Regions from separate parts of the Aromatoleum evansii genome, predicted to be linked through region 2. Evidence: riboswitches for the same ligand, from Rfam matches in the RefSeq annotation. Region 2 holds a riboswitch; the other holds the start of a gene.

Region 1 (11,662 bases), 900 kb from region 2:
GCCCACGCGATCTCCAGCTCGCCGCCGCGCGTCTCCACGCGTACCGGCGACACCAGCAGCTCGCGGCGGATGCCCGCGACCACCGCCGCGCACGCGCCCGTGCCGCAGGCGAGCGTCTCGCCCGCGCCGCGCTCGTACACGCGCAGGCGGATGCGATGTTCATCCACCACCTGCATGAAGCCGGCGTTGACGCGGGCGGGGAAGCGCGCATGCTTCTCGATCAGCGGCCCCTGGACGGCCACCGGGGCGGCATCGACGTCGGCGACGACCTGCACCGCGTGCGGATTGCCCATCGACACCGCAGTGATCGCGACCGGCGTACCGGCGACGTCGAGCGGCTGCACGACGGCGTCGGAATCCGAGACGAAGGGCACGCGCGCCGGCTCGAACACCGGCACCCCCATGTCTACGGTGACCAGGCCGCTGTCCTCGAGGCACGGCGCAATCACCCCGGATTTCGTCTCGACGCGGATCTCGCTCTTGGCGGTGAGCCCCTGCTCATGCACGAAGCGCACGAAGCAGCGCGCACCGTTGCCGCACTGTTCGACCTCGCCGCCGTCGGCGTTGAAGATGCGGTAGCGGAAATCCACACCCGGCTGCGACGCCGGCTCGACCACCAGCAGCTGGTCGCAGCCGACGCCGAAATGGCGGTCGGCGAGAAAGCGCACGCGCTCGGGCGTGAGCTCGACGTGCTGGCGCACGGCGTCGATGACGACGAAGTCGTTGCCGAGGCCGTGCATTTTGGTGAAGCGCAGGTGCATGGAAGGGTTCCGCTCAGTAGGTTCGAATCGGCGCGGGCCGAACCCCGGAATTCTCGCGCAGCATCCGGGGTGAGTCCAGCGACGCGCGGCAATGCCTTGCCTCTTGCCCCAAAGCACGCCCGATCGCGTGGGAGCGGCTTCAGCCGCGAATGGGCGCCGGTTCGCGGCTGAAGCCGCTCCCACGGGGCAATGCAGGATATGAACAGCGCCGCGACGCGCTCAATACGGCCGCTTCTCCCCCGGCGGACGGGTCTTGAAGCGGCGATGCACCCAGTAGTACTGCTCGGGCATCGTGCGCACGACCGACTCGATCCACTGGTTCATGCGCAGCGTATCGGCCTCCACGTCCTCGGTCGGAAAATCCGCCCACGGTTCGCCCAGCCGCGTCACATAGCCCTTGCCTCCCGGCAGCATCTCGGTCACCACCGGCACGACGGCCGCTCGCGCGAGGCGCGACAGGCGCGACAGGCCGGTGATCGTCGCCGCCGGCACGCCGAAGAAGGGCACGAAGATCGAGTCTTCGCGCCCGTAGTCCATGTCCGGCAGGTAGTAGAACGGACGCCCAGCCTTCATCGCCTTCACGGTGCCGCGCACGCCGTCCTGGCGCGACAGCAGCAGCTGGTCGCCAAAGCGGCTGCGGCCGTGGAACAGCCAGCGGTCGAACACCGGGTTGTTCTGGCGCGCATAGACGCTCACGCTGTCGAACTCCATCGCGAAACGCGCACCGCCCATGTCGAGACCGAGGAAATGCGGCGCCAGCAGCAGCACCGGCCGCCCCGCGGCGACCAGCGCATCCACGTGCTCGCGCCCTTCGAGCCGGATCATGCCCTTCAGGCGCGCCTCGCTCGCCCACCACAGCAGCCCGCGCTCAAGCATGCTGCGACCCAGCGCGTGGAAGTGGGCCCCCGCGATGCGCGCCCGCGCAGTCTCGTCCATTTCGGGAAAGCACAGGCGCAGATTCACATTGACGATGTGGCGGCGCCGGCCCGCGAAGCGGTACAGCAGCTCGCCCACCGCCGTGCCGATGCGCGCCTGCATACCCAGCGGCAGCCAGTGCAGCAGCCAGAAGAGCGCAACGGCAAGCCAGCTCGCGATGCGCGCCATCACCGCTCGCCCTCCGGCGCCGGCACGCCCGACGGCTTCTTGTAGCGGTTGTAGCCCCACAGGTACTGCGCCGGCCCTGCAAGGATGAGGCGCTCGATCTCGCGATTGATCGCAACGCAACGCTCCTCCAGCGTGCCGGCGATCGGTTCGACCGGCTCGGAGATGCGCACCACGTAGCCTTCGCCGCGCGGCAGGCGCTCGGTCCAGATCATCAGCGGCTTCACGCCCTTCACTTCCGACAGGCGCGCCGCCAGCGTCATCGTCCATGCCTGCCGCCCGAAGAACGGTGCCCACACACCCTCGCCCTCGGCCGGCGCCTGGTCCGGCAGCATGCCGACCATCTCTCCGCTCCTGAGCGCCTTCACGAGGCGCCGAACGCCCGACACGTCGGCCGGCGCGACGCGGATCTCGCCTCGCGCGCGCCCTGCCTCCATCAGCGGACCGAGCGCCTCCTTGCGCGGCGGGCGGAACAGCACGGTGATCGGGCCGTGCGTCGAGCAGTACTGCGCGCACATCTCGAAGCAGCCCAGATGCGGCGTGAGGAACAGCACGCTCGCGCCCTCGGCGCGGGCGCGCTCGACCAGTTCGCGCCCTTCGACGCGCACCACGCGCGACAGCACCTCCTCCTGCGGCCGCAGCCACACGAACGGGAGTTCGAACGCCTGGCGGCCGGCCTCGGCGATGGCGGCCTTCAGCAGGGCCGGATCCGAGCGCCCCAGCGCGTTGACGAGGTTTGCCTGGAGCCTGCGCGCGTAGGATGGCGAAAAGCGCCACGTGAGCCAGCCGGCCCAGCCGCCGAGGCGGTGCAGCCAGGCGAGCGGCAGTCGGGCGAGAATCCGGAAGAGTAGATTGACGATCACGGGCACTAAGGGGCGGCATGCGCGGAAGAACGATCCGCACGATTGACCGGCCGGGTCCAAAGACTATAATTATCGCTTAGCCGCCGAGTTAATACGACAACTTGCAGGGCGGCGCCACGAACGTACCTGAGCGGTCGTGGCAAACAAATACTGCTAAAGCGTCGGCTGCTCGACGAAATCCCCCGAGCCGGCCAAGACGCCGGAACACTCTGGGGATTTTTGTTTTCAGGAGCAGTGCATGAGCAGGGAATTCCTCTTCACCTCGGAATCGGTCTCGGAAGGCCATCCCGACAAGGTCGCCGACCAGGTCTCCGACGGCGTCCTCGACGCGATCCTCGCCGAAGACCCGAAGGCGCGTGTCGCCTGCGAGACGCTGGTGTCGACCGGCCTCGTCGTGATCTCGGGCGAGATCACCACCTCGGCACACCCGAACTACCGCGAGATCGCGCAGGAAGTGATCCGCCGCATCGGCTATGACAATTCCGACATCGGTTTCGACTACAAGAGCTGCGCGGTGCTCGCCGCGATCAACCGCCAGTCCGCGGACATTGCGCAGGGCGTCAATGAAGGCGAAGGTCTCGATCTCGACCAGGGCGCGGGCGACCAGGGCCTGATGTTCGGCTACGCCTGCAGCGAGACGCCGAGTCTGATGCCGCTGCCCATCTACTATGCGCACCGCATCATGCAGCGCCAGGCCGAGCTGCGCAAGGACGGCCGCCTGCCGTGGCTGCGCCCGGACGCGAAGAGCCAGCTGACAGTGAAGTACGTCGACGGCAAGCCTGCGGCGATCGACACCGTGGTCGTGTCGACGCAGCACAGCCCGGAGGTGTCGCACGCACAGATCAGCGAGGCCGTGATCGAGGAGATCATCAAGCCGGTGCTGCCGAAGGAGCTGATGAAGGGCGAAGTGCGCTACCTGATCAACCCGACCGGCCGCTTCGTCATCGGCGGCCCGCACGGCGACTGCGGCCTCACCGGGCGCAAGATCATCGTCGACACCTACGGCGGCGCCGCCCACCACGGCGGCGGCGCGTTCTCGGGCAAGGATCCCTCCAAGGTCGACCGCTCGGCCGCCTACGCCGGCCGCTGGGTCGCCAAGAACATCGTCGCGGCCGGCCTCGCCGAGCGCTGCGAGGTGCAGGTGGCCTACGCGATTGGCGTCGCCAAGCCCGTGTCGATGATGGTCGAGACCTTCGGCACCGGCAGGATCGCCGACGAGAAGATCGTCGAACTGGTGCAGCGCCACTTCGACCTGCGCCCCAAGGCGATCATCCAGGAGCTCAACCTGCTGCGCCCGATCTACGGCAAGACGGCCGCCTACGGCCATTTCGGCCGCGACGAGCCGGAGTTCAGCTGGGAAAACACCGACAAGGCCGCAGCGCTGCGCGCCGACGCCGGGCTATAAGCCCGCACACCGGGACGGCCGCGAGGTCGTCCCGTTTTTTTCCGCAACTTCGTGACGTAGTCGCTACCGGACCTCCGGCACACCAACCCTCGCAACCTGGTTTCGAATTATTCTCGCTCCGCCCCGCATTCCCACCCCGCGGAGCCCCCGAGGGAAGAATCCGGCGTCACGGCCAAGCAGACGGCACCAAGCCGCGCCCGGACGTCCGATAAATGCATCGGATAACAAAGTCCTTGGAGCGTCCGTTGGGACCCACGCATCTTTTCGGGTTGCTGCGCCCGAACCTCTCCCGCACCGCACCCGAATCGCTCTGCCGCCTGCTGATGGCCGCAAGCGGCCTGCTCGTGCTGGAACTCGACCCGCCGGACTTCTCGATCGCGCCTTTCGCGATCACGCCCCTGCTCCTCGGCTATCTGGCCTTCGCCGCCTGGCTGCTCGCGCGAGAGTTTCGGGGAAAACAGCCCCTCCCGCACGCGGCGTGGGCGGACCTCGTCTGGTGCCTCATCCTCACCGCGGTGACCGGCGGCACCAGCAGCGTGCTGTTCTTCTTCCTGATGCTCCCCATCATGTCGCACGCATTCCGCGACGGCTTCTCCGCTGGCTGGACGATGACCTGGGTGACCACCGCCGGCTTTCTCGCGGTCGGGCTGCCCAGCTCGCCGGGCGGCCCCCTGTTCGAGTTCAACCGCGCCCTCATCCGGCCGCTCACCCTGCTGATCCTGGGCTACATGATCGCGCGCGAGGGTGGCGTGCAGATCCGGGCGCGCAGGCGGCTGTCGCTGCTCGCCCGCATCGACACCGTGGCAAACCCGCGCTTCGGCGCAGACCGCACCCTGCTCAACGCCGCCGAACAGCTGCGGGCCACCTACGGGGTGCGCGAATGCCTGATCGTGCTGCAGCACGCGGATTCCGGCGACAGCATCCTCGCCCGCGCCACCGCGGACCGCCCCGCAACCGAAACGCTGCCGGCCGCCGCGACCGCCCCGCTCCTGACGCTGCCACCGGAAGCGCTCGTCGTGCATGCGCCCCGCGCATCGCTGTGTTTGGAGGCTGCGCCCGAAACGGTGCTGCCTCAGTGCCAGGGGCTTGGCGACCTCCTCGAAACACGGGCTTTTGCCTCGGTACCGATGAGTCGCGCCGGGTGGTCCAAGGGCCGGATATTCCTCAGCGACGACGTGCTCCCGCCCTTCGACGAGGGGGAGCTGAACTTCCTCGCCGAAGCCGGCATGCACCTCGCCCATATCGTCGAAAAGGTGGGCCTCCTCGACCGCCTGGCGTCGCTCGCCGCCGAGCGCGAAAGGCGCCGCATGGCCCACGACCTCCACGACCGGGCGATCCAGCCATACCTCGGACTGCAGCTGGGCCTCGAGGCTGCGTTGCGGCGCCCGGATTGCCCCCCGCCCCTTGCAGACGAACTGCGCGCCCTGCAACAACTCGCCCATCAGAGCGCGGACGAGCTGCGCGGAATGCTCGACGGGCGGCGCGCGGAAGGTGCAGGCGACGACATCCTGCGCGACTCGATCACCCGGCTCGCGAAGGAATACCGCGACCACTTCAGCATCGATCTCACCTGCGATTGCCCGCCGGACTTCAAGGTCAACGACCGGCTCGCCGCCGACCTCGTCGGCCTCATCAGCGAAGGACTGAGCAACATCCGCCGCCACACCGCGTCGCGCTGGGCACGGCTTTCCCTGCGGGGTGACGACGACACCTTGCGCCTGGCGCTGACCAACGAACGTCCGCCATGGGGCGGCACCGACTTCGTGCCGAAATCGATCCGCAACCGCGCCCGCGAACTCGGCGGCGATGCCCGGGTGGACCAGGGCACCGCCCCCGAAACCACCGTTCACGTCCAGATACCCTTGTGAGACCGCCGTGACGATCCGCGTAGCCATCATCGACGACCATCCCAGCATCACCTGGGGCTTCGAACGCCTCATCGCAACCGAGATGCCGCGCATGTCACCCGTCGGCGCCGCCCACGATCTCGCTGGCGCGCGCCGGCTACTGCACGACGCGCGCCCCGACGTCGCGCTCCTCGATCTCGATCTCGACGGCGCGAGCGGTATCGAACTGATTTCCGAGTTCGCTGACGATGCGATCCGCTTTCTCGTCCTGACCGGGTTGCGCGATGAATGCGCACGCCAGGAAGCAGTGCGTGCCGGCGCTCGCGGGGTGCTGAGCAAGAGCGAACAACCGGCGACGATCATTCGCGCGATCGACCGCGTACACGCCGGCGAGCTGTGGCTCGACCGCGCCCGTACCGGCGAACTCGTCGACAGCCTGCGTCGCCAGGCACGCTCGGCCGCCGCACCCTTCGCGACGCTCACGCCGCGCGAGCGGCAGATCGTCGCCGTCGCACTGGAGTATAACGGCGCCCCCAACAAGCGCATCGCCGAACATCTGGGCATCGGCGAAAACACGCTGCGCAACGCCCTGTCGACGATCTACTCGAAGACCGGGGTATCGAACCGGCTGCAACTGTACGCGCTAGCGCTGCGCCATCCGATGCGATGACCGTGCGATTCGTCACATCGACGCCCATCGACATGACGAATGTAATGCACCCCGAGTGACACCACTAACTGTCCGCCTCCGATCGAGCCCAATAGCATTGTTACAACCAGAAGCAAATGCAGCGCCACTACGCGGGAAGTGGCCTTTCGGATCGAGAGGGAGGATACAAGAATGAGCACCTACATCGGCGACGCCCAGAATAACGTCTACATTTCCGGCAGTGGCGACGACACCCTGAGCGGCGGGGAGGGCAGCGACCTTCTGGTCGGCGGCAACGGCGAAGACATCCTCAGCGGAGACGCAGGAAACGATCAGCTGGTCGGCGGCAACGACAGCGACACCCTCTACGGCGGCGAGGGGAATGACACCCTCGGCGGCACCTATTCCTACACCGAAGCCGTGGGCAAGACCGAAAAAACCGTAACGATCGCCGAGAATGGTGACGACATGCTCGACGGCGGAGCCGGCAATGACACGCTCGACGGCGGCAACGGCGACGACACCCTCATTGGCGGCGCCGACAACGACATGCTCACGGGCGGATTCGGGGATGACACCTTCGTCTTCAATTTCACCGTGACGAACGTTCTCGAGAAGACCACCGTCTATTTCCGCGACGGCGACGCGCCCAGCCAGAGCGCGGACTACAAGGCGTGGTCGAACTACGACACGCAGCTCGATGCCTGGCGCGCACTCATGGACGGCGCATACGGCGGCGATCTCGACGCAGGCAACACTTACGACGTCGATATCACCGTCAATGGCGGAACCGTAAAGAAGCCGGTGACGAGCACTTTCAGCTTCGAAGGCGACAACAGCTACTCGTACTGGGAAGCCAGCTCGCAGGCGACGATCGACGGCGACGACTATGACATCGTGCTCGACTGGATGGCCGGAAACGACAAGCTGCAGCTGAACGGTTTGAGCAACAATGCCGGCGACGTGAACTATTGGGGCAATTTCCTGACGTCCGACACGGCAATCGACGGCCAGACGGTCATCAGTTTCGACGGCGGCTCGATCATCCTCAAGGGAACGGACATGTCGATCTCGGACCTGGTTGCCGGCGACTACATCCTCTTCGCCTGACCCCCCGCGACCACCGGTGCAGCCTGACCAGCCGATGGCCGAAAGACGGGCCCGGACGGAACACACCTCCGAGCCCGTCGCATACGACTCGCGCACCCGGCGTCACACGATTCCCAGGGGCGCGCAGACTGCCCGACGCCGTCCGACCCGCATCGTCCGGTCGGGCAGCGTCGACGTCGCTACGGCAACTCCGCCGGATGCGTGAACACGAAGTCCCTGTCCTTCACCGGCTGGTGGCAGCCGAAACATTCCTGCACGAAGTTCGCGTCGGCACCGTAAGGCTTCTGCGCCCTGCCGAGCCAGCGCGCGAACCCCCAGCCGCCGGTCGCGGCGTACTTGGCGCCGTCCTTGACCATGAACTCCGCATGGACGAAGTCGCCCGGCGCAAGTGCCGTGTCCCAGCGGTCATGCTTGACCGCCTTCCACACCAGCTTGCCGAGGATCGCGCCGTCGGGCCACGGGTTGGTCCGCCCCTCGCGCGCCGCCCTGGCGGCCACGTCGTTGCCGAGCACCGCCCGCAGCGTGTTGTTGTCGGAACGCTGATGGACCGAGAGCACCTGCCACTGGCGGTAGCCTTCCGGCAACTGGATGCCGTTAGGGGCTGGATCGGCCGCGGAAGCGGAGACCGCTGCGCACAGCAGCGCACCGGCCAGCAATGAAAATCGTCTACTCATGGAACATCCTCCGTGTCGGTGGTCGTGCCCGCCGGTTGCGCGAGCCACGTCCTGAACAAACAGCCGACGCGGGGGAAATGTTCCCGGAATTGCGAAAGAAAGTTCAGCGGCGGCGCCGCTGCTGCGGACTCACCGGACCGCGGCCTTCGATGTGGCGGAAGGTGATGCGCCCCTTGCTCAGGTCGTAGGGCGACAGTTCCAGGGAAACCTTGTCACCGCACAGGATGCGGATGTGGTGCTTGCGCATCTTGCCGGCCGAATAGGCTACGAGGTCGTGACCATTGTCCAGCGTCACACGGAATCGGGCATCGGGCAGGACCTCGGTCACCACGCCACCCATTTCGATCAGTTCTTCCTTGGCGATGACAGTTTCTCCTCGGGAAGCAGAAAAAAGAAAAGGCCGGGCTTGTGCCAGGCCTTTCGGGGATGCGTACCGGAACGGATTCCGGCTACCGGCCCCGCCAGGGACCGGAGGCGCAGCGCTGCGGCCGCGCCGGCGCGGGCTTAGTCAGCCGCGCGGATGTTCGACGCCTGCTGGCCCTTGGGGCCGGTCGTCACGTCGAACGTGACGCGCTGACCTTCGGCGAGGGTCTTGAAACCCGAACCCTGGATCGCCGAGAAATGGGCGAACAGATCGTCACCGCCGTTTTCCGGGGTGATGAAACCGAAGCCCTTGGAGTCGTTGAACCACTTCACAGTACCGTTTGCCATGTCTTGTATTTCCTGAAAATTAAGGGACTTGCCCCTAGAGTGAGGGCGAAGGTCAAGACGGCAGGGTGAAGAGGAAAGGCATACCGCAGAAACAGCAGAGACCGGACCAGACAACAACTTTGCTACTTGAAGATCGCTGCCGCGCACTATGGACTGATTTGCTCCGCCCTGCAAACGAAATATTGTTTGTTACATTTTACGACACTCGCAAAGGGGCCGGATTCCGCCACCACTCCGCAGGCCTCGAACCCGCACGGGCCATGGGCATCGACAGTGGTGGGCGCCGAACCCGACCATCGGGCGCACCGAACCGCTAGGCGCCGCGATGTTCTAATATCTGCTTTTGCACCTCCATTCCGGATTTACCCCATGTTGCATCTCGCGCGTTGCGCCCAAGCGCTGTCGTTGTCCGGGCTGCTGCTCGCCGGCTGCGCATCGGCGCCGCCTCCCGCCTATCGCAGCGAAACCTTCGCCGCAGAATCGCCCTTCGTCACGTGGAGCACGCGCGATCCGGACGCGGCCTGCGAAGTCGGCAAGCGCGCCCTGCTGAGCCAGGGCTACCAGGTCGATGCATCGAACACGACGCGCATCCGCGGCGAGAAGTTCTTCCTGCCGAAGACCGACTACGGCATGACGCTCCACATCACCCTCGTATGCCTGCCGAGCAATGTCGGCACCGCCGTCTATGCGAACGCGCTGCAGACGCGCTACGAGCTGAAGTCCGCCGCAACGAGCGCGGGGGTCGGCGTCGCAGGCATCGGCTCGATCTCGCTGCCGTGGATGGCGGACAAGGAGGCGCTGGTCAAGGTCGGCGAGGAGACGATCTCGGACCCGGACTTCTACAAGCGCCTGTTCGGGCTGATCGAATCCCTGCAGGGCGGCTGAGACCGCTGCGGCGAGCAGGATCCCTGCGTATTGCAGGGCCGGTCGGCACATGGGCTATAATCCGCCCTTGCCGAGGAGCGCTGCGAGACGTTCGTCCCAGGCTCGGCTATCCGGAACTGCGCTCACCTTAACCCGTGCCGGGCACGGGGTGACGAGGTGAGTCTGCACCCTTCCCACCCCCTCCCGGCCACACGTTCAAGGAGTTCACATGAACACTGTGGCTGAAAACTTCACCGACTACGTCGTCGCCGACCTTTCGCTCGCCGGCTGGGGCCGCAAGGAAATCCGCATCGCGGAAACCGAGATGCCCGGCCTGATGGCGATCCGCGAGGAGTTCGCCGCTGCGCAGCCGCTCAAGGGGGCGCGCATCACCGGCTCGCTGCACATGACGATCCAGACTGCGGTGCTGATCGAGACGCTGACCGCGCTCGGTGCCGAGGTGCGCTGGGCCTCGTGCAACATCTTCTCGACCCAGGACCACGCCGCCGCCGCGATCGCTGCCGAAGGCATCCCCGTCTTCGCGGTTAAGGGCGAGTCGCTCGCCGACTACTGGGACTACACGCACCGCATCTTCGAGTGGGCCGACGGCGGTTATTCCAACATGATCCTCGACGACGGCGGCGACGCGACGCTGCTGCTGCACCTGGGCGCACGCGCCGAGAAGGACATGGCGGTGCTGGCGAAGCCGGGTTCCGAGGAGGAGACCATCCTCTTCGCCGCCATCAAGGCCAAGCTCGCGCAGGACCCGATGTGGTACTCGACCCGCCTCGCGCAGGTGAAGGGCGTCACCGAGGAAACGACGACCGGCGTGCATCGCCTGTACCAGATGCACGAGCGCGGCGAACTGAAATTCCCGGCGATCAACGTGAACGACTCGGTCACCAAGTCCAAGTTCGACAACTTGTACGGCTGCCGCGAGTCGCTGGTGGACGGCATCAAGCGCGCGACCGACGTGATGGTCGCGGGCAAGATCGCGGTGGTCGCGGGCTACGGCGACGTCGGCAAGGGCTCGGCGCAGGCGCTGCGTGCGCTCTCCGCCCAGGTGTGGGTCACCGAGATCGACCCGATCTGCGCGCTGCAGGCGGCGATGGAAGGCTACCGCGTGGTGACGATGGACTACGCCGCCGAGCACGCCGACATCTTCGTCACCGCCACCGGCAACTACCACGTGATCACCCACGACCACATGGCGAAGATGAAGGACCAGGCCATCGTGTGCAACATCGGCCATTTCGACAACGAGATCGACGTGGCGTCGATCGAGAAGTACCAGTGGGAAGAGATCAAGCCGCAGGTCGACCATGTGATCTTCCCGGACGGGAAACGCATCATCCTGCTGGCGAAGGGCCGCCTGGTGAACCTCGGCTGCGCGACCGGCCACCCGTCCTACGTGATGAGTTCCTCGTTCGCCAACCAGACGATCGCGCAGATCGAGCTCTACACGCGCACGGCGGACTATCCGGTCGGCGTCTACACGCTGCCCAAGCACCTCGACGAGAAGGTCGCGCGCCTGCAGCTGAAGAAGCTCAACGCACAGCTCACCGAGCTCACCGACGCACAGGCCGCCTATATCGGCGTGCCCAAGCAGGGTCCGTACAAGTCGACCCACTACCGCTACTGATCGGAGCGCGCCATGGCGAAAACCGAAATTTCGAT
Region 2 (11,662 bases):
CCGCATCGAGGATATCGATCTCACGACGCGCGTGCCGGGCGTGAGAAACCTGCGCGTCCAGGTGCATGGCGGCGGTCTGGTGCAGCTGTGCGATCCCGCCGCAACGGGGAGCGATTCGAGAAAATGCTGACAGGTGCGACTCGGGTGGGCACGAGCGGCGAGCGCGGTTTCAGCCTGATCGAAGGGCTGGTCGCCCTGCTCGTTTTCTCGGTGGGGGCGCTCGGCCTGATCGAGATGCAGGCGCGTGCCGTCCAGTTGAGCACCGAGGCGCACGACCGCGCCAACGCCTCCCTGCTCGTGAATCGCCTGTTTGCCGAGGTCGCGCTGAAGGACACCGCGGACACCCCGGACCCGTCGGAAAAGTACCTGCTGACGCGCACCGCTTGCACGGACGGCATCTCGACCACGCATCCGGCCTACCCATGGACGCGGCAGGTGTGCGCGGAATTCGACGACGCGAACATCATCATCGAGCGTCCCGCCGGGGTGTCGGCCTACTCGCTGATGGTGACGCTGGAGTGGGCGGGGCGCTACAGGAACAAGGATGGCAGCGTCGTCACGCGCGACCCGCGTCGCCATCAGGTCACCAACCGCTTCCACTGGCAGTGATCATGCAGCGTACTCCGCGTCCGGGTCGGTCCGCATCACCCCGCAGCAGCCGTGGCATCTCGCTGGTCGAGCTGATGATCGGCCTCGTCGTCGGGCTGATCATCACGCTTGCGATCACCTCGTCGGTGGCGACCATCGGCAAGCAGTTCCGCATCACCGGCGCCGGGCACTCCGCGGCGGAGGGGGCGCAGGTCGCCGTGGCCCTGATCGATCGCGACCTGCGCGGTGCCGGGGCGGCACTTTTCAACGGCTCGTTCGCGAATTTGTGCCCCGGCTACAACATGTACGACAAAGGCGTCGTGACGGCGAACAACAGCAATCTGTACAGCCTTCACTATCCGGTCCGGATCGAGTCGGGCGCATCGGCAACGGTGTCGGACATGGTCGAGATCATGGTCGGGGCGCCGGATTTTTACTCCGGGGAGATCCTCCCGATCGTGAAGGAGATGCCCAGCTCCTCCGACATCATGAAGATCAGCGACACCAATCTCGCGTCCGAGGACCAGATTCACGTCGGCGACACGGTGCTGGTGGTCCAAGCTCCGCCGAACGAAGCGAAAGCTCCGTGCACGCGCTTCAAGGTCACCAAGATCTCCGGGCAGACGCAAAGCGATCAATGCACGAGTTTCAAGACGGGCTGCAACGTGCATTTCGGCAGTACTTCGGGCGACGTCGTTAACGATTTCAATCCGACAAATCCGAACACGACCTACACCCGGCCGGTGTCCTACGGCGTGGGTTCGCTGGTCTTCAAGATGCCGCCGGGCTGGGTGAGGCCCGTGTTCGAGTACGTCCAGTATGCCGTCGCGTGCGGCGCACTGCTGCGCTATGACCCGATGAAGGTCGATCCGGTCGCGTTGCGCACGACGTGTCCGGCCACCTACAAGAATTTCGCGATGGCCGCGGACATCGTGATGCTGAAGGCCCAGTACGGCATCTCGACCGAAGGCAGCGACCAGATCGCGGTGTGGGAGAATGCGCCCACCGCGGCCCAGTACAGCGGTTTCAATGCGACGCAGCTCGACGAGTACCTGAAGAAGCTGCAGCGCGTGAAGGCCGTGCGGCTGGCGATGGTCGCGCGCAGTCGCGAGCCGGATACCGGAACGGTCACCGCGCAGGCGCCCATCGTATTCGACGGTGCAGTCACCCTGAACCTCTCCGGCACCCCCGTGCCGGCCGGCAAGACCTGGCAGCACTACCGCTACCGGGTGCATGAGACGGTCGTTCCGCTGAGGAATCCGCTATGGAACCGATGAGCGAACGTCCCCATTCCGCATGCCTGCGCAACGGCCGCTCCGAGGCCGGCGTTGTCCTCCTGGTCGTGCTGATCGTCCTCGTGCTGATGAGTCTCGCCGCCGCGTCGGTGATCCGCTCGACCGATACCGGCACTTTGGTCGCCGGCAACCTCGCGTTCCGCCAGGCGACGATGTACGCGGGTGATATCGCGATCAACCGCGCGGTCGAGGAGCTGCAGTCGGGCGCCTACACCGCGCGCACGTACTATCGCAGCGTCTTCTACTTCAAGGATGCCGCGGGGAAGCCGAACTTCAAGGACGCCGGCCGGATCGCCTCCGACGCGATCTGGGAATCGACGGCCGTCCCCTGCATCGACGAGAACGGCCGTGCGACGAATTGTGCGATTGATACGGGCAATTACCGCATCCAGTACGTCATCGAGCGCCAGTGCAAATCCGATCCGGTGCTGACCGACGGCGAGGACATCCGCAGCAAGTGCACGGTCGATCCCGAAACGGTCGCGCAGGCTGCGGCCGACGCCTTCGCGAAAAAGAGCGGCAGCACCGTTCCGCCCATCGAAGCCAGCACGCTCGACGTCTATTACCGAGTCATCATCCGCGCCCGCGGCCCACGCGGCGGCGTGAATTTCTACGAAGCGATGCTCGCCGCCAAGGCCCAGCCCGGCACGTGAGCGCAAAACCTCGCCCCCTGGAGTAGAGTCATGCACAAGCCGATCCGACGAATCGCCACGCTGTCGGCGCATTGCCTTGCGCTGCTGGTCGCCTGCATCGCCCCGTCGCCGGCGGCGCAGACAGACCTCGCCGATTACCCGATGATGGTCGGCAACAACGCGCCGCCGAACTACCTGTTCATGCTCGACAATTCGAGTTCGATGAACAACATCGTGCCGGAGTCGCCGTATTCGGAGGACGCCAGGTATTCCTGTCCCAAGAGCAACCAGATATCCGCGGCGACGCCGATCTATCTTCGGGTGGTGAGCGGAGCCCCGCGCGTTTCGTTTGGAAATTCTGGCGCCAATCTGGCTTGCACGCACACCGCTCCTTGCGCCTTCGGCAATCAGGACAAGCAGGTCTGCTTTGTCGAGGATCAGCACTATTCCAACGTGCGGTTGCTGGTGGACGCCAACGGGATGAATTACGAGCCCGGCCGCTATTCCGGGCGTTATCTCAACTGGTATTTCCGCGACGGCACAGGCGGCTGGGGGGATTACAAGCCTGGTACCCGTACCCGGCTTGCGGTCGCGAAGGAGGCGCTCAAGGAGGCGGTAGAGGCGATTCCCGCATCCTCGACCGGTGGCAGTGTCAGGACGGGTCTTGCCACGTTCAACGGCGGCAACGGGGGGCGGCTCGTCCGGCCGGTCGAGGCGCTGGACCTCACCCTGTTCAAGGCAAGCGTGGATGGCATCAGCGCGGCGTCCGGTACCGAGGCCGGTCCCTTGTCCGAGACCCTCGCCGACATCGGCCAGTATTTCAGCCTGGGCTATACCGGCGCGCTGACCCTGCGCTCCGGCGCCAGTGTCAGCGTTGGTGAGTTCTTCCGCCAGGAAGGCGAGGTTCCGCACGGTCTCCTCGACCGCCGCGGGGCGGCGCCGGTGCAGTCCGGCTACTGGTGCCAGCGGAGCCACGCGTTCCTGATGACCGACGGCCTCTCGTCCGAAGACCGGGCGCTCGGAAACAACCCGATCAACACCTATCTGTGCGATTACGATGGGGACAGCGACGGGGACGCCAAGTGTGCTACGAGCAACTACGACACAAAATCCAAGGACGCAACACATCTTTATGGAACGAATGGTAGTGATTACCTGGATGACGTCGCGCAGGCGCTCTTCGAGACCGACCTGCGTCCCGACATTGCGCATCCACGGGGCGAGAAGAAATCCAACAACGTCCTGACCCACACGATCGCATTCGGCGACGCCTTCACCGATCCATTGAAGGATCCGCGCAAGGACCCGCTGCTGGTCGAAGCGGCCACACAGGGGGGAGGCTTCACGGCCAAGGCGGGGAGCCAGTCCGATCTGACGGCGGCCTTCACCGCCGCCGTCAATACGGCCGCGGCCCAGGACAGCGCCGCCGCGGCGGTCGCCGTGACCAGCCAGCGCATCGCCGCGAACACGATCGGCTACGAGTCGGTGTATCAGTCCGGGTACTGGACCGGCGACCTCGTCGCGCACTCGTTGGACCTGTCCACGGGCTTGCCGATCGGCAAACCCCTGTGGTCCGCGCAGAAGAAGCTCGACGCGCTCGCGAGCCCGGCGACCAGCCGCAAAATCGTGTCGCTGAAAGGTTCGGGCGGTGAGGCGTTTACGGCGGACAACTTCGCCGATCCAGCGATCGGACTGACTGCCGGAGTGATCAACTTCCTCCGTGGTGACGACAGCAATGAAGGCGCCGGCATCGATCGCTTCCGGATCCGCCAGCACCTGCTCGGGGACATCATCAACGCCGAGCCGGTGTACGGCAGCTTCGCGAGCGGTCCGGTGGTCTTCCAGGCCGCCAACGACGGCATGCTGCACGCGTTCGGGGGTGGCGACGACCTCAACAACGACGGCGGCGACGAGCTGTGGGCCTACGTGCCGAAGATGCTGCACGGGTCCCTGGCGCGCCTCGCCGAGCGGAACTACGCGCACCGCTATTTCGTCGACGCGACGCCTGCCCTCACGCAAGTGAACAGCACGGGCTTCACGGGAATGATCCTCGTCGGCGGGCTCGGGAAGGGCGGAAAAGGCTACTACGCGCTGGATGTCACCGACCCCCGCCCGGCCACGCAGGACGTGGCGGCGGCGATGGTGAAGTGGGAGACGGTCCCCTCCGCCACCGGCAGCGGGTTCAGCTTCGGCACGCCGCTGATCGTGCGCACGCCCAACGACGGCTGGCTGGTGCTCGTCACTTCCGGCTACAACAACGCCGACGGAAAGGGCTACGTCTGGGCGCTCGATCCTGCCGACGGGCGCGTGGTCAGGACGATTGCCGCCGGCGCCGGATCGAGCACCGCGCCCGCCGGGCTCACCCATCTCTCGCGCCTCAGCATCGCCGCAGCGGACGATGTTGCCTACTATGTGTATGGCGGCGACCTGCTGGGCAACGTCTGGCGCTTCGACCTCTCCACCTGGACGGCGGTGAAGATCGCCGAGCTCAGGGACGGAAGCGGCGCACCGCAACCCGTCACGAGCGCACCCGCGGTCGGGCAGGTCGCGGGCGATGCGAACAAGTTCTTCGTGTATGTCGGCACGGGACAGTATCTCGGCGAGACGGACGTTCCCGGGACGGGGCAGAACGCCCACGCCACGCAGATTCAGTCGATGTACGGCATCATCGACGACGTTGGCGTGTCGGCTCCGACGCTGCCCAACATCCGCGGCAGCAATGGCAACCGTTGCGACAACGGTGGTGATGGCGCCTTCGTGTGCCAGGGCACGGCCAGCCTGACCGCGACGACCGTGACCCTCACGACCAATCCGCTGCAGGCGGGCGTGCACCGCGGGTGGTACTGGGATATTCCGATGCAGTACGGGCGGGTGAATACGAATCCGGCGCTGGATCCGTCCGGCGTCCTGGTGTTCACCGTGAACGTTCCGGTGCGCGAGATCTGCGGCAAAGGGGGCTCGAGCTGGCTCATGATGATCGACGCCGGCATGGGAGGCGCGATCGCCAAGAGCTCGACCTCGAGCGAGGTCTACACCAGCGGGCAATTCATCGGCGACGTCCTCTCCAGCCGCCCGGTGATCGTGGTGACGTCGAAAGGCAAATTCGTGCTGACGCGCACCACCGGCGCGACGACCAAGTCCAATCTGCTGCCCAATCGGCCGGGAGGCGGAGGGGGGGCCTCCAAGGGCGCGCGCGTGATCTACTGGCGCCCGCTGATGTGATCTCCTGGTTTTCCCGCCGGCTTGGCATCGGCGGGAAAATTCCATAGAATCACCCGCTTGCCGAGGAGCGCTGCGACCCGATCTTGACGGGCCAGGCTCGGCAACCGATCAACGGCGCTCGCAAACCATCACCGGGGTTTGCCGCGCCGTTTGCTTTTGCGCTTCTGCGGCTTCCGCCCGGTGCCTGAATCGACCGAGGTAGAACCATGCAAGCCGACCGCAGCCAAGAACTCCGCGACCTTCTCGCCCGCCGTATCCTGATCCTCGACGGCGCGATGGGGACCATGATCCAGCAGCACAAGCTGGGCGAGTCGGACTACCGCGGCGAGCGCTTCCGTGCGCACCCGAAGGACCTCAAGGGCAACAACGACCTGCTGGTGCTCACTCGCCCCGAGGTCGTCGCCGGCATCCACCGCGCCTATCTCGACGCCGGCGCGGACATCATCGAGACCAACACCTTCAACGGCACGCGCGTGTCGCAGGCCGAGTATGGGCTGGCGGACGTCGCGTTCGAGATCAACGTCGCGGGTGCGCGCCTCGTGCGCGAGCTGTGCGACGAGTACACCGCCAAGGATCCGGCCAAGCCGCGCTATTGCGCCGGCGTGCTCGGGCCGACCTCGCGCACGCTGTCGATCTCGCCGGACGTGAACGATCCGGGCTTCCGCAACATCAGCTTCGATGCGCTGGTCGATGACTACTACGACTCCGCGCGCGGCCTCCTCGAAGGCGGCGCCGACCTGCTGCTGATCGAGACGATCTTCGACACGCTGAACGCCAAGGCCGCGGTGTTCGCGGTCGAGAAGCTGTTCGACGAGCTCGATCGCCGCGTGCCGGTGATGATCTCCGGCACGATCACAGACGCCTCCGGCCGCACGCTCTCCGGCCAGACCGCCGAAGCCTTCTGGAACTCGCTCGCGCACGCGCGGCCGATCTCCTTCGGCCTGAACTGCGCGCTGGGCGCGAAGGAGTTGCGCCAGTACGTCGAGGAGCTGTCGCAGGTCTGCGATACCCATGTCTCCGCGCACCCCAACGCCGGCCTGCCGAACCCGCTGTCGCCGACCGGCTACGACGAGACGCCGGAAGCGCTCGCGACGGCGATCCGCGAGTGGGCCGAAGCCGGCCTCGTGAACATCGTCGGCGGCTGCTGCGGCACGACGCCCGCGCACATTGCCGCGATCGCACAGGCCGTCGCCGATGTCGCGCCGCGCCAAGTGCCGGAGATCGAGAAGAAGCTGCGCCTGTCGGGCCTCGAGCCCTTCAACGTCGGCGCCGACAGCCTGTTCGTCAATGTGGGCGAGCGCACCAACGTCACCGGCTCCAAGGCCTTCGCGCGCATGATCCTCGAAGGCCGTTTCGACGACGCGCTGGCGGTCGCGCGCCAGCAGGTCGAGAACGGCGCCCAGGTCATCGACATCAACATGGACGAGGCGATGCTCGACTCGCTCGCGGCGATGGAGCGCTTCCTCAAGCTCATCGCGTCCGAGCCGGACATCTCGCGCGTGCCGATCATGCTCGACTCGTCGAAGTGGAGCGTGATGGAGGCGGGCCTCAAGTGCATCCAGGGCAAGGGCGTCGTCAATTCGATCTCGATGAAGGAAGGCGAGGCCGAGTTCCTGCGCCAGGCGCGCCTGTGCCGCCGCTACGGCGCCGCGGTGATCGTGATGGCCTTCGACGAGAAGGGCCAGGCCGACACCTATGCGCGCAAGACCGAGATCTGCAAGCGCGCCTACGAGCTGCTGGTCGGGATCGGCTTCCCGCCCGAGGACATCATCTTCGATCCGAACATCTTCGCGATCGCGACCGGCATCGAGGAGCACGACAACTACGCGGTCGACTTCATCAATGCCGTGGCGTGGATCAAGCAGAACCTGCCCTACGCGAAGACCTCGGGCGGCGTGTCGAACGTTTCCTTCAGCTTCCGCGGCAACGACCCGGTGCGCGAGGCGATCCACACGGTCTTCCTGTATCACGCGATCAAGGCCGGCATGGCGATGGGCATCGTCAACGCCGGCATGCTCGGCGTCTATGACGACCTGGAGCCCGTGCTGCGCGACAAGGTCGAGGACGTGGTGCTGAACCGCCATCCGGGTGCGGGCGAAGCCCTCGTCGAGTTCGCGCAGTCGGTGAAGGAAGGCAAGGCCAAGAACACCGGGCCGGACCTCGCGTGGCGCGAGTGGTCGGTCGAGGAGCGTCTGTCGCATGCGCTGGTGAAGGGCATCACGGAGTTCGTCGTCGCCGACACCGAGGAGGTGCGCGCGAAGCTCGAAGCCGAAGGACGCCCGCCGCTCGCCGTGATCGAAGGCCCGCTGATGGCCGGCATGAACGTCGTCGGCGACCTCTTCGGCGCGGGCAAGATGTTCCTGCCGCAGGTCGTGAAGTCGGCGCGCGTTATGAAGCAGGCCGTCGCGCACCTGATCCCCTTCATCGAGGCGGAAAAACTCAGGACCGGCGCGACCTCGAAGGGCCGCATCGTCGTCGCGACGGTGAAGGGCGACGTGCACGACATCGGCAAGAACATCGTCGGCGTCGTGCTGGGCTGCAACGGCTACGAGGTGATCGACCTCGGCGTGATGGTGCCGGCCGAGAAGATCCTGAACGCTGCGCGCGAGCATGGCGCGCAGGCGATCGGCCTGTCGGGTCTGATCACGCCCTCGCTGGAGGAGATGAGCCACGTCGCGGCCGAGATGCAGCGCCAGGGCTTTGACGTGCCGCTCTTGATCGGCGGCGCGACAACGAGCCGCGCGCACACCGCGATCAAGATCGCGCCGCACTACGGTCAGCCGGTCGTCTACGTGCCGGACGCCTCGCGTGCGGTTGGCGTCGTCACGGCGCTGCTGTCCGAAGGCGGCGCGGCCGATTTCAAGGCGCAGCTCGCCGCCGACTACGACAAGATCCGCGCGCAGCACGCGAACAAGAAGGGCGTGCAGCTCGTGAGCCTGGAGGCCGCGCGCGCCAATGCGTTCCGCACCGACTGGGCCGCGGAGGCGGTTGCCGCGTGCAGCAACAGCCACCAGGCGGGCTACCAGCCCTACGTGCCGCCGAAGCCGAACATGCTGGGCGTGCAGGCGCTCACCGTGCCGCTCGCCGAACTCGTCAACTTCATCGACTGGGGTCCCTTCTTCCAGACCTGGGATCTGGCCGGCAGCTTCCCGAAGATCCTCGACGACGAGGTCGTCGGCGAGACCGCTCGCAACGTCTATCACGACGGCCAGGCGATGCTCGGGAAGATCGTCGCCGAGCAGTGGCTGGAGGCACGCGCGGTGTTCGGTCTCTTCCCGGCCAACAGCGTCGGCGACGACATCGCGTTCTACTGCGACGAGACCCGCTCGGCCGCGCTCGGCATGTGGCACGGCCTGCGCCAGCAGCACGAACGCCCGTCCGACAGGCCGCATTACTGCCTGTCGGACTTCGTCGCGCCCAGGGATTCGGGGGTCGCCGATTACGCCGGCGCCTTCGCCGTGACGGCCGGTATCGGCATCGAGAAGAAGCTCGCCGAGTTCGAGGCCGCGCACGACGACTACCACGCGATCATGCTGAAATCGCTTGCCGACCGCCTCGCGGAAGCCTGCGCGGAGTGGCTGCATGCGCGCGTGAGGAAGGAGTTCTGGGGCTACGCGGCCGACGAGACGCTCGACAACGACGCGCTGGTCCGCGAGGAGTACCGCGGCATCCGCCCGGCGCCGGGCTACCCGGCCTGTCCGGACCATACCGCCAAGGGCGGGCTTTTCGCGCTGCTCGACGCCACGAAGAACACGGGAATGACGCTGACCGAGTCCTACGCGATGAACCCGGCCGCCTCGGTCAGCGGCTTCTACCTCGCCCACCCGCAGGCGCAGTACTTCGCGATCCCCAAGATCGGCCGCGACCAGCTCGAGGATTGGGCGCAGCGCACCGGCATGAGCGTGGACGAGGCGGCGCGCTGGCTCGCCCCGCTTCTCTGACGTCCTGCGCAGACTGTAGCGCGGCCCCCTCGTGGGAGTGGCATGTGGGAGCGGCTTCAGCCGCGAAGCAGCAGTGTTGCGGAGTGATCCGCCCATTTGCGGCTGAAGCCGCTCCCACAAGAGGCTCCCGTCGAGGGGTTACGCCTGCTTACCCCGCATGCCATGGTTTCGGGCTAAGCTCGCAAGCAAGGGAACCTGTGCGCTGCGCCGGCTCCCGGGCAATTGCGAAGGAGAGACCCGATCATGCAAACACGCATGCGAAACCGCCGGTCTCGCGGACCGGCTTCCATTACCCGCTTCCTCGTCGGCCTGGCCCTCGCGCTGGGCATGACGGCATCGCTGTCCGCCGCGGCCGCAGAGGGTTCGACCACCGCCGAGGACGTCGGCCATGGTGTCGGTTCGACGATGCATGACATCGGCACCGGCGCGCGCGACGCCGGCAAGGAAGTGGGCCAGGCGGCCGGGAAGGCCGGCAAGGCGATCGGGCACACCGCGCGGGATGCCGCCGTGGTGACGTGGGACGCGATGAAGCGCACCGGCATCACGATCGGCCACACCGTGCGCGACGGCAGCAAGGCCTTCGTGCGCGGGATCAAGGGCGAACCGGAGCGCTGAACTCGTCCGGATGCGCGGGGATTCGTCGCGCCTGAGGTACGGAACCACGATTTTCGAGCGAGAATCGTGGTTCTTTTCTTTTCGGGCTCCCCGGCGCGGCTGGGAGGGGCGAGATGGATCTCAGCCAGATCACCGAAGCAATCCAGCGCGACGCAGTGTGGGTCGTCTTCGTCAATGTGCTGTTGCAACAGCTCGGTCTGCCGGTGCCGGCCGTGCCGACGCTGCTGGTCGCGGGCAGCCTCGCGGCAAGTTCCGGCCAGGCGGGCGCGATGCTCGCCGCAGCGGTGCTCGCCTCGGTGTTCGCCGACTGGGTGTGGTATCTCGCCGGGCGCATCTTCGGTTATCGCGTGCTGTCCGGCCTGTGCCGGCTGTCGCTCAATCCCGGTTCCTGCGTGACGCAGACCGAGGCCCGCTTCATGCGCTGGGGTGTGTGGTCGCTGGTCGTCGCGAAGTTCGTGCCGGGTTTTTCGACCGTCGCGCCGCCCATCGCGGGGTCGCTGCGCATGCCCTTGTCCGGCTTCCTCGCGGCCGCCGCCGCGGGGGCGGCGCTGTGGGCGGGAGGCGCCATTCTCGCCGGATGGTGGCTGCGCGACGAGTTGCAGAGTGCGCTCGCGGCGATGAGCCGCCACGGCACGACGATGATCGTCGGACTGGTGTTTGCGCTGGGGGGGTGGATCGCGTGGAAGCTGTGGCAACGCTACCGCTTCGAGAGGCTCGCGGCGATCCCGCATATCACGCCGTCCGAACTGATCGAGGCGCTGGCGTCCGACGAGCCGCCGCTGTTCCTCGACCTGCGCGGCGCCGCGCTGATCGCGGCGAGGGGGGCGATCGACGGCGCGCGCACGGCCGAAATCGACAACCTCCTGCGCGCGGTGGGCGATTGGCCGCTCCAGCGGCCCATCGTGACGATGTGCGCCTGCCCCGGCGACGCGACGGCGGTGCGGGCCGCGCACGTGTTGAGCGATCTCGGCTACGTCGCGGCGCGGCCCCTCAAGGGCGGCTACGAGGCCTGGCAGGCGGCAAACCGCCCGGCCTGAGCCGGTGCCGCTACTCGAACAGCGCGCCGACGCTCTCGCCGGTATGGATGCGCTCGATCGCCGAGGCGAAGAGCGGCGCCACCGTCAGCTGGGTGATCTTGTCCAGGCGCTTGTCCGGCGGCATGTGCACGGTGTTGGTGACGACGATGGACTCGATCGGCGCGTCGCGCAGGCGCTCGATCGCCGGGCCGCACAGCACGGCATGCACGGCGCCCGCGTGGATCGTGCGCGCCCCGGCGGCCTTCAGCGTGCCTATCGTCGACAACAGCGTGCCGGCGGTCGAGATCTCATCGTCGAAGAGCACCACGTCGCGTCCCTTCACGTCACCGACG

The links. Region 2 has a riboswitch for S-adenosylhomocysteine ahead of metH (methionine synthase). Riboswitches for the same ligand answer to the same signal wherever they lie in the genome.
Region 1: another riboswitch for S-adenosylhomocysteine. It lies ahead of ahcY (adenosylhomocysteinase); the one in region 2 lies ahead of metH (methionine synthase).

What each region holds. Positions count from the first base shown of each region.
Region 1 covers NZ_CP141259.1:587,403-599,064, reverse strand. The annotation lists gene dapF (diaminopimelate epimerase) at 1-761, opposite strand, end outside; gene U5817_RS02555 (lysophospholipid acyltransferase family protein) at 981-1,865, opposite strand; gene U5817_RS02550 (lysophospholipid acyltransferase family protein) at 1,865-2,725, opposite strand; gene metK (methionine adenosyltransferase) at 2,964-4,130, shown strand; gene U5817_RS02540 (histidine kinase) at 4,376-5,998, shown strand; gene U5817_RS02535 (response regulator) at 6,006-6,647, shown strand; gene U5817_RS02530 (calcium-binding protein) at 6,819-7,736, shown strand; gene U5817_RS02525 (cytochrome P460 family protein) at 7,916-8,410, opposite strand; gene infA (translation initiation factor IF-1) at 8,514-8,774, opposite strand; gene U5817_RS02515 (cold-shock protein) at 8,915-9,121, opposite strand; gene U5817_RS02510 (DUF2242 domain-containing protein) at 9,491-10,006, shown strand; S-adenosyl-L-homocysteine riboswitch at 10,073-10,137, shown strand; gene ahcY (adenosylhomocysteinase) at 10,215-11,627, shown strand; gene metF (methylenetetrahydrofolate reductase [NAD(P)H]) at 11,640-11,662, shown strand, end outside.
Region 2 covers NZ_CP141259.1:5,097,404-5,109,065, reverse strand. The annotation lists gene U5817_RS23920 (GspH/FimT family pseudopilin) at 1-130, shown strand, start outside; gene U5817_RS23915 (prepilin-type N-terminal cleavage/methylation domain-containing protein) at 124-609, shown strand; gene U5817_RS23910 (PilW family protein) at 612-1,865, shown strand; gene U5817_RS23905 (hypothetical protein) at 1,862-2,536, shown strand; gene U5817_RS23900 (pilus assembly protein) at 2,567-5,737, shown strand; S-adenosyl-L-homocysteine riboswitch at 5,794-5,864, shown strand; gene metH (methionine synthase) at 5,944-9,678, shown strand; gene U5817_RS23890 (hypothetical protein) at 9,922-10,293, shown strand; gene U5817_RS23885 (VTT domain-containing protein) at 10,407-11,330, shown strand; gene U5817_RS23880 (ribose-phosphate pyrophosphokinase) at 11,341-11,662, opposite strand, start outside.